DNA from 2 places in the uncultured Planococcus sp. genome. Region 1 is predicted to be linked to the other one. Evidence: predicted binding sites of a transcription regulator. Region 1 holds the regulator's gene; the other holds the start of a gene.
What was found. The regulator CtsR, encoded in region 1, represses protease genes until heat stress. The targets are predictions, from matches to a motif close to ATGGTCAATAAAGGTCAAACA.
Positions count from the first base shown of each region.

Region 2: the regulator CtsR is predicted to act here: its motif matches at 4,390-4,410, upstream of clpP (ATP-dependent Clp endopeptidase proteolytic subunit ClpP).

Region 1 covers NZ_CANMXD010000015.1:27-8,138, forward strand. The annotation lists gene Q0785_RS18245 (hypothetical protein) at 159-404, shown strand; gene Q0785_RS18250 (CtsR family transcriptional regulator) at 563-1,033, shown strand; gene Q0785_RS18255 (UvrB/UvrC motif-containing protein) at 1,046-1,579, shown strand; gene Q0785_RS18260 (protein arginine kinase) at 1,569-2,660, shown strand; gene Q0785_RS18265 (ATP-dependent Clp protease ATP-binding subunit) at 2,657-5,119, shown strand; gene radA (DNA repair protein RadA) at 5,183-6,559, shown strand; gene Q0785_RS18275 (PIN/TRAM domain-containing protein) at 6,652-7,746, shown strand; gene ispD (2-C-methyl-D-erythritol 4-phosphate cytidylyltransferase) at 7,763-8,112, shown strand, end outside.
Region 2 covers NZ_CANMXD010000011.1:82,640-90,751, reverse strand. The annotation lists gene Q0785_RS15845 (8-oxo-dGTP diphosphatase) at 5-490, shown strand; gene rapZ (RNase adapter RapZ) at 483-1,364, shown strand; gene Q0785_RS15835 (YvcK family protein) at 1,369-2,364, shown strand; gene whiA (DNA-binding protein WhiA) at 2,388-3,338, shown strand; gene Q0785_RS15825 (HPr family phosphocarrier protein) at 3,393-3,650, shown strand; gene clpP (ATP-dependent Clp endopeptidase proteolytic subunit ClpP) at 3,701-4,312, opposite strand; tRNA gene Q0785_RS15815 (tRNA-Arg) at 4,485-4,556, shown strand; gene Q0785_RS15810 (LemA family protein) at 4,859-5,443, shown strand; gene Q0785_RS15805 (YgcG family protein) at 5,440-6,222, shown strand; gene Q0785_RS15800 (glutaredoxin family protein) at 6,360-6,590, shown strand; gene Q0785_RS15795 (sugar-binding domain-containing protein) at 6,698-7,741, shown strand; gene gap (type I glyceraldehyde-3-phosphate dehydrogenase) at 7,742-8,112, shown strand, end outside.

The DNA of each region.
Region 1 (8,112 bases):
AGAGTAAGACGTCGCTGGGCAGTTGAAAGAAGTCGTTACCGATTCCGGTAATGGCTTTTTTGTTTGGAGAAAAATAGAGACATAAACAATATAAGTTTAGGTGAAAATAAGGATTGAATATATATTGGAATGGGAAAAGCAAGAATGAGGTGAAAATTATGAAGCCAGGTATATATAAAGTAGAAGCTATTGATAAAAGAACAGTATTACTGAAGGCAGTAGGAGAAAGTGAAGAACAGTATACGTTTCCTTTAGTTGACTTTACCCACAATGTCTCTGTAGGGGATGTAGTGGAAATTTGGCAAGAGGGAATTAAGTGGAAAACTAAATATATAGAAGAAAAAACAGAGTCACTATCCAGCCATGCAAAGGATTTTGTGAAAAGAATATTAGATCAAGAATAAGGTTGAAAAGTCTTTTAGCATCTTAGCTTAAAGGCTTTTTTAATTGATCCATGCTTTCGATACGTACTATTTGATATCTGCAAAAACCTTGGTGTATAATTAAGTCAAATATAGTCAAAGTCAACTTTGGCATATTATGTATCGAAGAGGTGAAGGCGATGCGGAATATTTCAGACGTAATTGAAGGTTATTTGAAGCAGGTTATCGAATTAAGCGAGAGAGACCATATTGAAATTAAGCGCAGTGAAGTAGCAGAAAAATTTCAATGTGTTCCATCTCAAATAAATTATGTCATTAATACTCGATTTACTGTTGACCGTGGATATTTGGTAGAGAGTAAACGCGGGGGTGGCGGGTATATTCGTATCAAAAGAATTAGGCTGCATCAAAAATCAGATGTCATCGCAGAAGTCATTCAACGTTTGGAACATGGTGCCACTCAAGTAATGGCGGAAGATATCGTTTTCAGACTATTGGATGAAGAGATTATCTCTAGGCGAGAAGCAAAGCTGATTCTAAGTGCTGTTGATCGCACCACACTGCTTTTGCCTCTTCCGACCCGTGATGAAGTCCGAGCTCGCATTCTTATAGCGATGCTTTTTACAATCAAATATCAATCGAACACATAAAGGGGTGAAAAGATGATTTGCGATCAGTGCGGAGAACGTTCTGCATCAGTAATAGTTAAACAACAGCAACAAGGACAGATAATAGAGCTTCATTTATGCCATATCTGTGCTGCTGAAAACCATAGCATTAATATTGCTTTTGAACAGGATCCACTGGCTATTCATCAGCTATTATCAAATTGGTTCCCTAATTCGCAGGCATCCATTAACCCAGTTAGAAAGGAAATAGCTACATGCCCTTCCTGTGGTTTCTCTTTCGCTAAATTTTTACAGTTAGGAAAGTTCGGATGCGCTTCTTGCTACGATGCGTTTTCACCACAGCTCAATGAAATATTCAAACGTTTCCATAATGGGAATACAGAACACACCGGTAAAATACCTGCTTCCTATGGTACTACCTTAAAAATAAAAAAAGAAATTGAAGAACTTCGTAAACAAATGCAGGTATCAATTCAAGGAGAACACTTTGAAGAAGCTGCAAGATTAAGAGATGAAGTAAAAGTATTGAGTTCTAAGCTCGAGGGAGGTGCTCCAGATGGCAGTTGAACGGTTTCTCCAACCTCGAGCAAGCAGCTGGATGGCAAACGACGGAGAGAATGTCGACATAGCGATGAGTACAAGAATCCGGCTGGCGAGAAATTTGAATGATTTTAAGTTCCCATATTCTTTTACAGAAGACGAAGCGCTTAAAGTCGATAAAGAGATTTCATCTGTATTACTGGATAAAGGCAATGAATTGAACTATACTTTCAGCCATATCAGTATAGAAGAACTTGCTAAATTGCAAAAGGAAGTACTGGTGGAAAAGCATCTAATCAGTCCTTATCTCGCCAATAGCCAACATTCCAGTTCTGTTTTATTGTCTGAGAACGAAGAGCTGAGTATTATGGTAAATGAAGAGGATCATTTGCGGATTCAAAGTCTGCAATCAGGGTTTCATCTTCAAAACGCCTATAAGCTAGCCAACGAGTTAGACTCGCTATTAGAAAAGAATTTGTCGTATGCATTTCATGAAAAATACGGCTACTTAACCAGTTGTCCCACTAATGTAGGTACCGGGATGAGAGCATCGGTCATGCTCCATTTGCCTGCTTTGACGATGTCACATCAAATTCAGCGGATTATACCTGCAATTTCAAGGCTCGGTATGGTGTTTCGCGGTATCTATGGCGAGGGCAGCGAGGCATTGGGGAATGTTTATCAAATATCAAATCAATTGACGCTTGGTAAATCCGAGTACGAAATTCTTCAAGACCTAGAGAATATGACGGAACAGATTATCCAGCAGGAACGCAAGGCGCGGGAGGCAATTGTTCTGAATTCGCCGTTGGTGTTGGAAGATCGTGTCTACCGTTCTCTTGGTACTCTTACCCATTCGAGACTGCTGACGACGGAAGAAGCTGCTACTTGTTTGTCAGATGTTCGATTGGGTATTGATTTAAAGATGATCCAAGATGTAGACATGTCGATTTTGAATGAATTGATGATTTTTATGCAGCCGGCATTCCTGCAGCAATATGCAGACAAGCCGCTGCAGCCGAAAGAACGCGATTTTGCCCGGGCGAAGCTGTTCCGGGAGCGATTGAATAAAGAAGGTATAAATTGTGAAGGAGAGGATCTTGCATGATGTTTAATCGATTTACACAACGCGCACAAAAAGTTCTTCAGTTAGCTCAAGAAGAGGCCATTCGTATGAAACATGAGTCAATCGGAACAGAGCATATTCTTCTTGGTTTAATTCGCGAAGGTGGCGGTATTGCCGCTAAAGCTCTGGAAGCGATTGAAGTGAATACACAATTAATCGAAGAAGGCGTTAAGGAGCTTGTCGGAGTCGGCGAAAAAGATGTTGGCCCGATTGTCCATTACACGCCGAGAGCGAAAAAAGTGATTGAGTTGTCAGTTGATGAGTCCCGTAAATTGGGCCATTCTTATATTGGTACAGAGCATCTGCTGCTGGCGTTGATCCGTGAAGGTGAAGGCGTTGCAGCGCGTGTGTTAGGAAATGCAGGCGTCAGCTTGAATAAGGCGCGCCAGCAGGTATTGCAGCTTCTGGGCAACAATGAGCAGGCATCTACAGGCACAAGCCCGAATGCTTCGGCAAATACGCCGACATTGGATGGTTTGGCACGTGATTTGACACAAGTAGCACGTGAAGGCGGATTGGATCCGGTCATCGGCCGTAGTGATGAAATTACGCGTGTTATTGAAGTATTGAGCCGCAGAACAAAAAACAATCCCGTCTTGATCGGGGAACCTGGTGTGGGTAAAACAGCGATTGCTGAAGGATTGGCTCAACAAATCGTCAACAATGAAATTCCTGAAACACTGCGCGACAAACGCGTCATGGTACTGGATATGGGTACAGTGGTTGCTGGAACTAAATACCGCGGTGAGTTCGAAGATCGCTTGAAAAAAGTGATGGACGAAATTCGCCAAGCGGGCAATGTTATCTTATTCATTGATGAGCTTCATACATTAATTGGGGCAGGTGGAGCAGAAGGTGCGATCGATGCATCCAATATCCTGAAACCGTCGTTGTCTCGCGGTGAGCTTCAATGTATCGGTGCTACAACTTTGGATGAGTACCGCAAGTATATTGAAAAAGACGCGGCACTTGAACGCCGTTTCCAACCGATTCAAGTGGACGAGCCTACTGTGGACGAGTCGATTCAGATTATCCGTGGACTGCGTGATCGCTATGAAGCGCATCACCGCGTGAAAATCACGGATGAAGCAATTGAAGCGGCAGCTAAAATGTCGGACCGCTATATTTCGGACCGTTTCCTTCCGGATAAAGCGATTGACTTGATTGATGAGGCCGGCTCTAAAGTAAGACTTCGTTCGTACACGACTCCACCGGATTTGAAAGAGTTGGAAGAGCGCCTGGAAGCTGCGCGCTCAGAGAAGAATGAAGCAGTACAAAGCCAGGAATTTGAAAAAGCAGCGTCGCTTCGGGATGCAGAACAGAAGCTGCAGAACCAATTAGACAAAACGAAGAAAGAATGGAAAGAAAAACAAGGAAAAGAAGAGTCTGAAGTGACAGTGGAAGATATCGCGAAAGTCGTTTCCATGTGGACCGGCATTCCGGTTTCGAAACTGGCTCAAACAGAATCCGATAAATTGTTGAACTTGGAGTCCATTCTCCATAACCGTGTCATCGGCCAGAATGAGGCTGTCACATCCATTTCAAAAGCCATTCGTCGTGCACGTGCAGGATTGAAAGATCCAAAACGCCCAATCGGATCATTCATTTTCCTTGGTCCAACTGGTGTTGGTAAAACTGAGTTGGCTCGAGCGCTGGCTGAATCCATGTTCGGGGATGAAGAAGCGATGATCCGTATCGATATGTCCGAGTATATGGAAAGACATTCGACTTCACGTCTGGTCGGATCACCACCAGGATATGTCGGCTATGAAGAAGGCGGACAGCTGACAGAGAAAGTTCGCAGAAAACCATACTCAGTTGTGCTGCTTGATGAAATTGAAAAAGCCCACCCTGACGTATTCAATATTCTTCTGCAGGTTCTTGAAGACGGGCGATTAACGGATTCAAAAGGCCGCAGAGTCGATTTCCGCAACACTGTCATCATCATGACTTCAAACGTGGGTGCAGAAGAGTTGAAATACAATAAATATGTTGGTTTCAATTTAGATGATGCAAAATCGGATTATAAAGACATGAAGGGCAAAATGCTTGCTGAATTGAAAAAAGCATTCCGTCCAGAATTCTTGAACCGTGTAGATGACATGATCGTCTTCCATTCTCTTGAAAAAGAGAACTTAAGAGAGATTGTGAACTTGATGACGAAACAATTGGTTGATCGCTTGAAAGAGCAGGATATTGATTTGGAGTTGACTGATGCAGCGCTTGAAAAAGTGGCTAAAGAGGGATATGACCCAGAATACGGGGCACGCCCACTTCGTCGTTCTCTTCAAAAAAATGTTGAAGACCGTTTGTCAGAAGAGCTGTTAAAAGGTACAGCATTATCTGGCCAACGTATTATCTTCGATGTAAAGGACGATGACTTCATTGTTCGCACAAAAGAGACAGAAGAAGCGAAAGAAGCGGTAGTGGAAAAACAATAAGAACATTCCGCTCGCCGGGGTTGCTCTCCGGCGAGCGGTTTTTCTATTTAAGGAGAGGTACACTTGGCTAAGAAGAAGACAAAGTTTATTTGTCAGTCGTGTGGCTATGAATCGGCTAGATGGATGGGGAAATGTCCAGGTTGTGCAGCGTGGAATACAATGACTGAAGAAGTCGAAATGGCTGCTCCTAAAGGAACACGCGGTGCTTTTCAGCATAGTGCATCAGTTCCTCAAAAAGCGACGCCGATCAATGCGATTGAAACACAGGATGAACCACGCGTAGAAACAGAACTGAGTGAATTGAACCGGGTGCTTGGCGGCGGTATTGTGCCGGGGTCACTGGTTCTGATCGGAGGGGACCCAGGAATCGGGAAATCCACTTTGCTTTTGCAAGTTTCTGCAATGCTTGCAAATAGTGGGAACCGGGTATTATATATTTCCGGGGAAGAATCCATCCGCCAGACCAAGTTGCGGGCGGAACGTCTGGATGCTTCATCTTCAGAGCTGTTCATCTATGCAGAAACGAATCTTGAGTTGATTCATCACACGATTGAGGATGTAGCACCTGATTTTGTGATTGTCGATTCGATTCAGACGGTTCATCATCCTGAAGTGACTTCTGCACCCGGCAGTGTGACACAAGTCAGGGAAAGTACGGCAGAACTGATGCGGATTGCGAAAACAAAAAATATTGCGATCTTCCTCGTAGGGCATGTTACGAAAGAAGGCCAAATTGCGGGACCTCGTATTTTGGAGCATATGGTGGATACGGTGCTGTATTTCGAAGGCGAACGCCATCACACTTACCGGATTTTACGCAGCGTTAAAAACCGTTTCGGCTCAACCAATGAAATTGCAATTTTTGAGATGCTTCAAGGTGGACTAAAAGAAGTGTTGAATCCGTCCGAACTCTTCCTGCAGGAACGGTCAAGCGGTTCAGCGGGCTCGACTGTTGTAGCGTCAATGGAAGGGACGCGTCCAATCCTGGTTGAAATCCAGGCTTTGGTGACACCATCAAGTTTCAACTATCCAAAGCGCATGGCAACAGGCATCGATGTCAATCGGGTGTCGCTGCTGATGGCAGTGTTGGAAAAACGAGTGGGCATGCTGTTGCAGGCGCAGGACGCCTATATTAAAGTTGCGGGCGGGGTTAAGCTCGACGAACCTGCAATCGATTTGGCAGTGCTTGCAAGCATTGTCTCCAGTTTCCGGGACAAGGCGCCGAATGTCTATGACTGCATCATCGGAGAAGTGGGATTGACCGGGGAAGTCAGACGCGTATCGCGTATCGAGCAGCGTGTTCAGGAAGCAGCGAAGCTTGGATTCAAACGGGCTATTGTTCCCGCATCGAATTTGGGTGGCTGGGATTATCCGGAAGGGATTCGCGTAGTCGGTGTAGAAAGTGTTAATGATGCATTAAAAGAAATTTTCCCACAGTAAGGAGGCGATATGCCTCCTTTTCTTTCTAAATAAGGGTCATTAAAGCGTTATAGATTTAAAATGTGTATAATTATAAAAAGGAGGTGGAGCGCGTGTTAAGACCTATTATTCAAATTATGTTTTTGCTTATTGGTGCGACAGTCGGAATTTTATTATTGCCATCTGCATTTGAACTTATTCCCCTTCTCGACAATCCATGGATCAGTAATCCTTACGTAGCAGCAATTGTTGGTGCTCTTGTCTTTTTCCTGTTATCTTTATTATTTGTAGATTCGTTGATCAACTTCATGAAGTGGATGGAAGAGAAATTGCTTCATGCACCAACGCCCGATTTGTTGTTTGGTACAGTGGGAATGATCATTGGTCTTGTAGTGGCGTTCCTGATTGGATTTGCTTTAAGTACGGTTGATATTCCATTGGTAGCGACAATAGCTCCCTTGGTACTTTCAGTAATGCTTGGCTATTTGGGGTTCCAGGTAGGATTCCAAAAACGCGAAGAGATGTTGACCATGTTGACACCTTCCAAATTCACACCGGTGAAAAAGCTGGAAGTTGAAGAACCAGTTGAAAAAGTTTCTTATAAATTACTTGATACCAGTGTCATTATTGATGGGCGGATTGCCGATATCTCGGCAACAGGTTTTATGGAAGGCACATTCGTGGTGCCGCAATTTGTTTTGTCTGAGCTACAGCATATTGCGGATTCTTCAGATACACTGAAACGGACACGCGGCAGGCGGGGCTTGGATATTCTAAAGCGTCTTCAAAGTGAACGGGTGGATGCCATTATGATCACCGAAGAAAATTTTGATGAAGTCAGCGAGGTCGATTTGAAATTGATGCGTGCTGCGAAAAAAATGGGCGGTCAAGTTGTGACTAATGATTTTAACTTAAATAAGGTATGTGAACTTCATAATGTTCCAGTATTGAATATTAATGACTTAGCGAATGCAGTGAAACCAGTTGTAATCCCAGGAGAAGACATGCATGTAGTGGTCATCAAAGACGGCAAAGAACAAAATCAGGGTGTGGCCTATTTGGATGATGGGACAATGATTGTGATTGAAGACGGCAAAGGGTTTATCGGCCAGGCGATCAATGTCACTGTTACCAGTGTTTTGCAGACTTCTGCAGGCCGGATGATTTTCGCGAAGCCGCGCGACGGCAAACAAATTGCAACAAATTGATAAAGGATGTTATCCAATGAATTATACAGTCGTCTTGCCTGCTGCCGGCAGCGGGAAACGGATGAAAGCAGATAAAAACAAATTATTGCTCGAACTTTTCGGCAAGCCTATTTTTCTCTATACCCTGGAAGTTTTTCAAAAGGACCCGAACTGTGAAGCTATTTGGCTGGCAGTGAAAGAGCAGGAGCGGCAATTGATCGAAGAATATGTAAAACGTTATAACATCACAAAAGTACAAGGTTACGCTGCAGGGGGAACGGAGCGGCAGGATAGTGTCAGAGCCTGTCTTGAAGCGATTCCACCTTGTGGCGTTGTTTTGGTTCATGATGCAGCACGGCCTTTCATCGATAGGGAAGTCATTGCACG
Region 2 (8,112 bases), on a different contig from region 1:
GAATGTGCAGCGAATCGCGAATTTATTAGTCATCAAAAATGGGCAAGTATTATTATTGAAGAAACCACGGCGTGACTGGTATGTGGCACCCGGTGGGAAGATGGAGGCCGGAGAGTCGATTTTCGAAGCGGCAGTCCGTGAATTCAAAGAAGAAACGAATGCTACCCCGATCGGTACACATTTAAAAGGGGTCTATACGATGATGATCCAGGAAAATGACCAAATTGTGGACGAGTGGATGTTGTATACATTTGCTGCGAACAATTTGACTGGAGATATATTTGAAGAAACAACTGAAGGATTGCTGGAATGGCATCCAGTGGGGCAACTGGCATTTTTGCCGATGGCAGAAGGCGATCGAACCAATCTGCAGTTTGCAGCCAACCGGCCAGGCATTCAATATGGAACTTTCTATTACACGCCGGAATTCCAGCTGATCAAAGAAACCATCCAATCATCAACTGAAGAGGTGAAACACCAGAATGGATAACCGTAAGGAAGAAACTGAGTTAATCATCATCACTGGCATGTCAGGCGCAGGAAAGACTGTCGCAATCCAAAGCTTCGAAGATCTGGGTTTTTTTACGATTGACAATTTACCGCCTGCATTATTGCCTACTTTTATCAAATTGATGAGGGATTCAGGAAAATCGATGAAGCGGGTAGCGGCAGTTATGGATTTGCGCGGCGGTGATTTTTTCGATAGCCTCTTGGACGCAATCGACCATTTGTCGCAGGAACCGAACGTTTCCATCACCGTTCTATTTCTGGATGCGGAAAATCAGACATTAGTGAGCCGTTACAAAGAAACAAGAAGATCCCACCCATTGTCTCCAGGCGGATTGGTCTTGGGCGGCATCAAAAAAGAACGCGATATGCTGAGCGACCTTCAAGGAAGAGCACAATATATCTATAATACTTCCGGCATGACCCCGCGTCAGCTGAAAGAAAGAATCATCGCCGATTTTTCATCAAAGACCAGTAATGTCTTCACAGTGAATGTGATGTCTTTCGGATTCAAGCATGGTATGCCAATCGATGCCGATTTAGTGTTCGACGTCCGCTTTTTGCCGAATCCTTATTATATTGAAGAGTTGAATCCCTTGTCTGGCCTCGATGAACGGGTCTCAAGCTATGTACTGAAATGGCAGGAGACGCAGACACTCCTGGAAAAACTGACGGATTTACTGCAGTTCATGATTCCACAGTATAAAAACGAAGGAAAAGCGCAGCTGGTCATAGCATTTGGCTGTACGGGCGGCCAACACCGTTCAGTGACTTTGGCCGAATACTATGGCAAGCTTCTGGCTGAAAACAATAAAGTCATCGTGACGCACAGGGATGTCAAAATAAGAAAGGATTGAGTGCATGGAACGCAACCAGCACCGGAAACGCGTCGTTATTTTAGGAGGCGGAACGGGACTTTCAACACTTTTGCGCGGATTGAAGCTGTATCCGTTAGATTTGACGGCTATCGTAACTGTTGCGGATGACGGAGGAAGTTCAGGCCGTTTAAGAAATGATTTGGATATTCCTCCTCCAGGTGATATTCGAAATGTCCTTGCGGCATTGTCGGATACGGAACCTTTAGTTGCTGAAATGTTCCAATATCGCTTTAAACATTCCTTAGACCTCGATGGGCACTCCCTAGGAAATTTAATGCTTGCAGCACTTACGGATATTACGGGAGACTTTTCCCATGCAGTCCGTGAAATGAGCCGGGTATTAAGCGTCAATGGAACTGTCTTGCCTGCAGCCAATCAAATCGTGACACTCAATGCGGAATTGGAAGATGGGACCATCATCAAAGGCGAGTCAAAAATTCCTGCCTACCTGCAGCCGATCAAACGGGTGTTCATCGAACCTCACGATGTGAAAACTTTGCCTGCCACTATCGCAGCGATTGAAAGTGCGGATGTGATCGTTGTCGGGCCAGGGTCTCTTTATACCAGTATTTTACCGAATCTATTGGTGAAGGATATCAAAAAAGCAGTAATTGCTGCGAAGGCTAAGAAAATATACATCTGCAACCTAATGACACAAGCGGGTGAAACCTATAAATATACAGCCTCTGATCATGTGAAGGCATTATATGAGCATGTAGGGGAGAGTTTTCTGGATGCCATCCTGCTTGATAAAGTCCAAATGCCGCCGCTCGTTGCCGAGCGTTACAAAAAAGAGAAGGCATCGCCGGTTGAATACGATGAAGAGCGGCTAAAGCAGATGGGACTTGAAGTCTATAGAAAAGACATTGCCAACATCTTTGGCGAAACTGTACGGCATGAGCCAATGAAAGTGGCGGAATGGTTATTTGAATATGCTGGAGGCCGTGCCAGTGAAGATTCGAAGCAGCTTTATTTCTAGTGCTTTGAAAGGGGGAACGAATTTTGTCTTTTGCATCTGAAACCAAAAAAGAAATGACGCAATTAGAAGTGGATGATTGCTGTGGAAAAGCAGAGTTGTCCGCAATGATCCGGATGAATGGAACCCTATCGTTTTCCAATCGGCAATTGAGCCTGGATATCCAAACCGAAAATGCGGCAATTGCCCGACGCATCTACACACTTTTAAAGCGTTTCTACAAAGCATATCCTGTTGAATTGCTCGTCAGAAAAAAGATGCGCCTAAAAAAGAACAACATCTATATTTGCAGAATCCGTGAAGGCGCCAAACATATTCTTGAGGATCTGGAAATTTTGACGGAAGGCTTCCAGTTCCAGCATCAGATCGTCAAGTCGCTGATTGAGAAGAACTGCTGTAAACGCTCTTATCTGCGGGGAGCTTTTTTGGCGGGAGGATCCGTCAATAATCCCGAAACCTCATCCTACCATTTGGAAATCTATTCACTTTACAAAGACCATGCAGATTCTCTAGTTGAGTTGATGAACGAGTTCCATTTAAACAGCAAAACGATTGAGCGGAAAAAAGGGTTTGTGACCTATTTGAAAGAAGCAGAAAAAATCTCTGACTTTCTGAGCATCACAGGAGCGCATTCCGCTCTATTGAAGTTTGAGGATGTCCGAATCATTCGGGACATGCGCAACAGCGTCAACCGTCTTGTGAATTGTGAGACCGCTAACTTAAACAAAACCATCGATGCTGCATTGCGGCAAGTGGAAAACATCCGTTTTATCGATCAAACAATCGGAATCGATCAATTGCCTGAAAGATTGCGTGAAATTGCCCGACTTCGGGTAGAGTATCAAGACGTGACTCTTAAAGAATTAGGGGAAATGGTATCAGGTGGTACGGTAAGCAAGTCGGGAGTAAACCACCGGCTGCGGAAAATTGATGAGATTGCAGCGTCATTGAGAAAAGGAGAAATGATCGGCCGCTAAATAAGGGCTGTTCTTTCATATAAATGAGAGCGAAGTTTTCGGAGGAGGATATGTATGGTTGAAAAACAGGTGAAAGTACTATTAAAAACAGGTCTTCAAGCAAGGCAGGCAGCTTTATTTGTTCAGGAAGCGAACCGGTACACTGCGGATGTCTATTTAGAAAAAGACAATAAAAAAGTAAATGCCAAAAGCATCATGGGAATTATGAGTCTCGCCATCAGCAAAGGCACAGAGGTAAAAATTTCGGCAGATGGATTGGATGAAGAGAAAGCGGTTCATGCTTTATCGGAAATCATCGAACAGGAAGCTTAATCATCATTAAACAGAAAAAAACTCACAGCCATGGGCTGTGAGTTTTTGTTTTAGATATCTTTTTTATGGTCTTCAGGCAACTTGCTGCGTGTGATGACCTGGTCGATCAAGCCGTATTCAAGTGCACGTTCTGCTGTCATGAAGTTATCGCGGTCTGTATCTTTGGAAATGACATCGATTGGCTGACCTGTGCGTTCAGAAAGAATCTGGTTCAGCTTCTCGCGAAGGTGAAGAATACGTTTCGCGGCAATTTCAATTTCAGTTGCTTGGCCTTGAGCACCGCCAAGTGGTTGGTGAATCATGACTTCAGCATTTGGAAGCGCCAAGCGTTTGCCTTTTGTTCCTGCTGCAAGTAAGAAAGCTCCCATTGAAGCGGCCATACCGATACAGATTGTTTGAACATCGGGACGAATAAACTGCATTGTGTCATAAATCGCCATTCCGGCAGTGATGCTGCCGCCCGGGCTGTTGATGTAAATTGAAATATCCTTATCTGGATCTTCTGCTTCCAGGAACAAAAGTTGTGCAACAATTGAATTTGCAACATTATCATCAATGCCGCTGCCCAGCATAATTACGCGGTCTTTCAACAAACGTGAATAGATATCATAAGCACGTTCGCCTCGGCTAGTTTGTTCAATTACTGTAGGAATTAAGTTCATAGAATAGTTCCTCCTCGATTAAGTGGTTTGCAAACAATGCTGAAAGTTCTCTCAGCTGTACTATTATCATACACATGATGGTCAATGAAGGTCAAATCTAACGAATCAAAAAAATAGACTTGATTAAGTTGAAATACTTTTGTATAATAGAAAAGTCGCTAATAGCGAAAACGCCCTCGTAGTGTAATGGATCACACGTAAGATTCCGGTTCTTGAGATGGAGGTTCGATTCCTTCCGAGGGCATAAAAAAAGCAAAGCTCATTTTACCTTATCCGGTAAAATGGGCTTTTTTTTTGTGGCGCTAGTAAGATTTTCAAATCGGTTACAACTTATTAAATAGAAATAGACATCTGGGACGGCTATAAATTTCACTTTCCAATCCATTATCGCTCTATCTTTTTTTTTATGACTAGTCAATTTCTATAGTTTGCTGTCCGGTATCTCCCAGTGAAACCATTTCCATTTATGTTTCAAAAAGAAACGTTTAAAAGAACTCCAGCAAAGGGAAATGACTAGTAATACATACTAGTGAAGAGGTGGAGCTTTTGAAAAAATTATTGATACCCATCATTATTGTGATTGCGATTATTGTCATCATCGCGGCAATTTTGGTGCCGAGTTATAACAGCTTTGTGCAGCTTGAAGAGGATGTCAATCAGTCCTATGCTCAGATTGAGAACCAACTGCAGCGCAGGCTTGATTTGATTCCGAACCTGGTTGAGACGGTGAAAGGATTTGCCGACCAGGAGCAGGATGTCATTGACAGCGTAACGGAGGCCCGTTCAAATTTGGCAGGTGCTGAAGGTGTCAGTGAACAGGCTGAGGCGGATGCCGAGTTGAGCGGGGCATTGAGCCGTTTGTTGGTGGTGGTGGAGAACTACCCTGAAATTCGTTCCAGTGAAAATTTCCAGCAGCTTTCTGATGAATTGGCAGGTACGGAAAATCGGATAGCGGTAGCCAGACAGGATTATAATGGAACGGTTTCTGAATTTAACCGCAAAGCCAGAAGTTTTCCTGGAAACATGATTGCGGGAGTTTTTGGTTTTGACGAGAAAGAGTATTTTGAAGCGGATCCGGATGCTTCTGAAGCACCGGAAGTCGATTTCGGAACTGATGAGGATGAACAATGAGACGCAGAATAGTGCTCATCTGCTTCCTGCTGCTGATGGTCAGTGGGCGTGGCTTGGCAGCTGACTTTCCGGAATTGACGAATGATCTCTATGTTCAAGACGAAGTCGGTATTTTGACGGAGCAGCAGAAAGAAGAAATCCGTCAATTGGGTCGTGGGCTGGAAGACGCCACAACTGCTCAAATCATGTTGCTGGTGATTCCGACACTTGAAGGCGAGCCGATCGAAAGCTACGCCAACGAAGCGTTCCGCCATTATGGCGTCGGGGCGGAAGAGGAAAACAACGGCGTTCTGGTGGTGTTGTCACTGGATGAACCGGATAATCGGGAAATTTATGTGGAAATCGGCTATGGCCTTGAAGGTGCGTTGCCGGACGGAAAAGTCGGCCGGATTTTAGATGAATACGCGATTCCTTATTTGAGCCAAGGCAATTATAGTGAAGGCGTCATCAATTTATATGAAGTTCTCTATCAGGAAGTCGCTGCTGAATATCAATGGAACGGTGAACCTGTAGAACCGCAGGCAGCTACTTCCCAACAACCGCAGGAAGGGCTTCCGCCGTTCATGACCATCCTGATCGTGTCCGCGATCCTCATTCTTATCACTGGGGGTGGAGGCGGCAAAGGTGGTGGACGTGCGAGACGCCGAGGCGGAAGAGGCGTTTATATGGGCCCCGGAAGCTTCGGCGGTGGATTTGGTGGGGGAGGCTTCGGTGGTGGTGGTTTCCGCGGAGGCGGAGGCGGCTCATCCGGAGGCGGCGGCGCTGGCCGAGGTTTCTAAAGGTTTAAGAATTTATGGCTTTCAGCTTGCATTCGTTTATACGGGCGCTTACGCTTTTCTTTGTCCAGACTCCAGCAGCCAGCCCCTCAAGTCGCTTAACGGCTGCTTGCGCTTTTCTATTAGAAAGAAGGTATACGATGTTAACTTTATACACGCGTTCGAACTGTCCATTATGCGATGAAGCCAAACTGATGATTCAGCTCGTTAACGAAGACTTTCCATTGCCTTATCAGGAAGTCGATATCGAAAGTGACGAAGCATTGCATGAAAAATACATGCTAATGATTCCCGTACTGGAAAAAGACAATGAAATATTGCTATATGGAAATATCGGTTACGTAGAATTACTGGAAGCGTTAGAAATTTAACGCTTCTTTTTATTTGCAATTAAAAGAATCATTAGGTAGAATGATTTTAGTGGGACACAAAATATTCTATTGGGACAAAAAACGTCCAGCTAGAACGGAGTGAAAACATGGATGCATTATCTGACGCTCAGCAAAAACTGATGCCGGAAATGTCCGAACTCCTGAAAAAGCGTTACCAGATTTTACAGACAATCAATTTGGAACAACCGATCGGCAGACGAACTTTAAGTGAAGTTGCCGGTGCAACAGAGCGGGAAATCAGAAAAGAAACCGATCTGCTGCGCAATCAGCAGTTGATTGAGATGAAGACAGCAGGTATGACAGTTACTTCTCAGGGTCTGGAAGTGCTGGAAAAGTTAAAGGTTTTCGTTCGTGAAATGTCTGGATTGACAGACATGGAAAAACAGCTGCAAACAATTTTGAAGATCTCGAAAGTGGTCATTTTGCCGCAGGACAGCGATGAGATTCCAGCAGTGAAATCCCATATCGGCAAAGAAGCTGCCCGTCTTTTGGAAGCATTATTCATCCGCCATAAGAAAATAGCTGTTACTGGCGGCAGCACAATGGCCGCCATTTCCAAAGAATTATCCATCAGCAAACCTGATCGGGCACTTCAATTCATCGCAGCCCGCGGTGGATTGGGAGAAGATGTACTTCATCAGGCCAATACGATCGCAGCGGCATTTGCCGAAAAAACAGGTGGTTCGTTCAAAACGCTTTACTTGCCTGATCACTTAAGTGCCGAAGCATTTGCAATGATGATGAAAGAGCCCGTGATCAAGGAAATGATGGACTTGTATGATCAGACTGATGTAGTGGTCCATGGCATAGGCAATGCGGAAGAGATGGCGGTCCGCCGCCACTCTTCTTTAGAAGAAGTAGAGAAGATACGTTCGGGCGGAGCGGTTAGTGAGGCTTTCGGCTATTATTTCGATAAAGACGGAAAAATTGTTTATCGCATCCGCACAGCGGGCATTCAATTGGAGCAGGTACAAAAAGCTTCGACTATTTTAGCGGTTGCCGGTGGAGGTTCCAAAGCAAGAGCGATTTTATCTTATTTCAAGAATGCGCCAAAACCGACAGTGCTGGTCACAGACGAAGGCGCCGCACGGAAAATACTTGGATTGACTAAAAAATTGGAGGAATTATAAATGACTTTAAAATTAGCAATTAACGGATTTGGACGTATTGGACGCATCGTATTTCGTGGAGCAATGGCAAACGAAGAAGTGGAAGTCGTAGCGGTAAATGACTTGACTGACGCTAAAATGTTGGCTCACCTTCTAAAATACGATTCTATTCACGGAACATTGGATGCAGAAGTTTCAGCAGAAGGCGACAACATTGTTGTCAACGGCAAAACTATCCGTGTATTCTCTGAAAAAGATCCATCGAACCTTCCTTGGGGAGAGCTTGGCGTAGACATCGTTGTTGAGTCTACTGGATTCTTCACAGACACAGAATCTGCTTCAAAACACATCGAAGCAGGAGCGAAGAAAGTCATCGTTTCAGCACCGGGTAA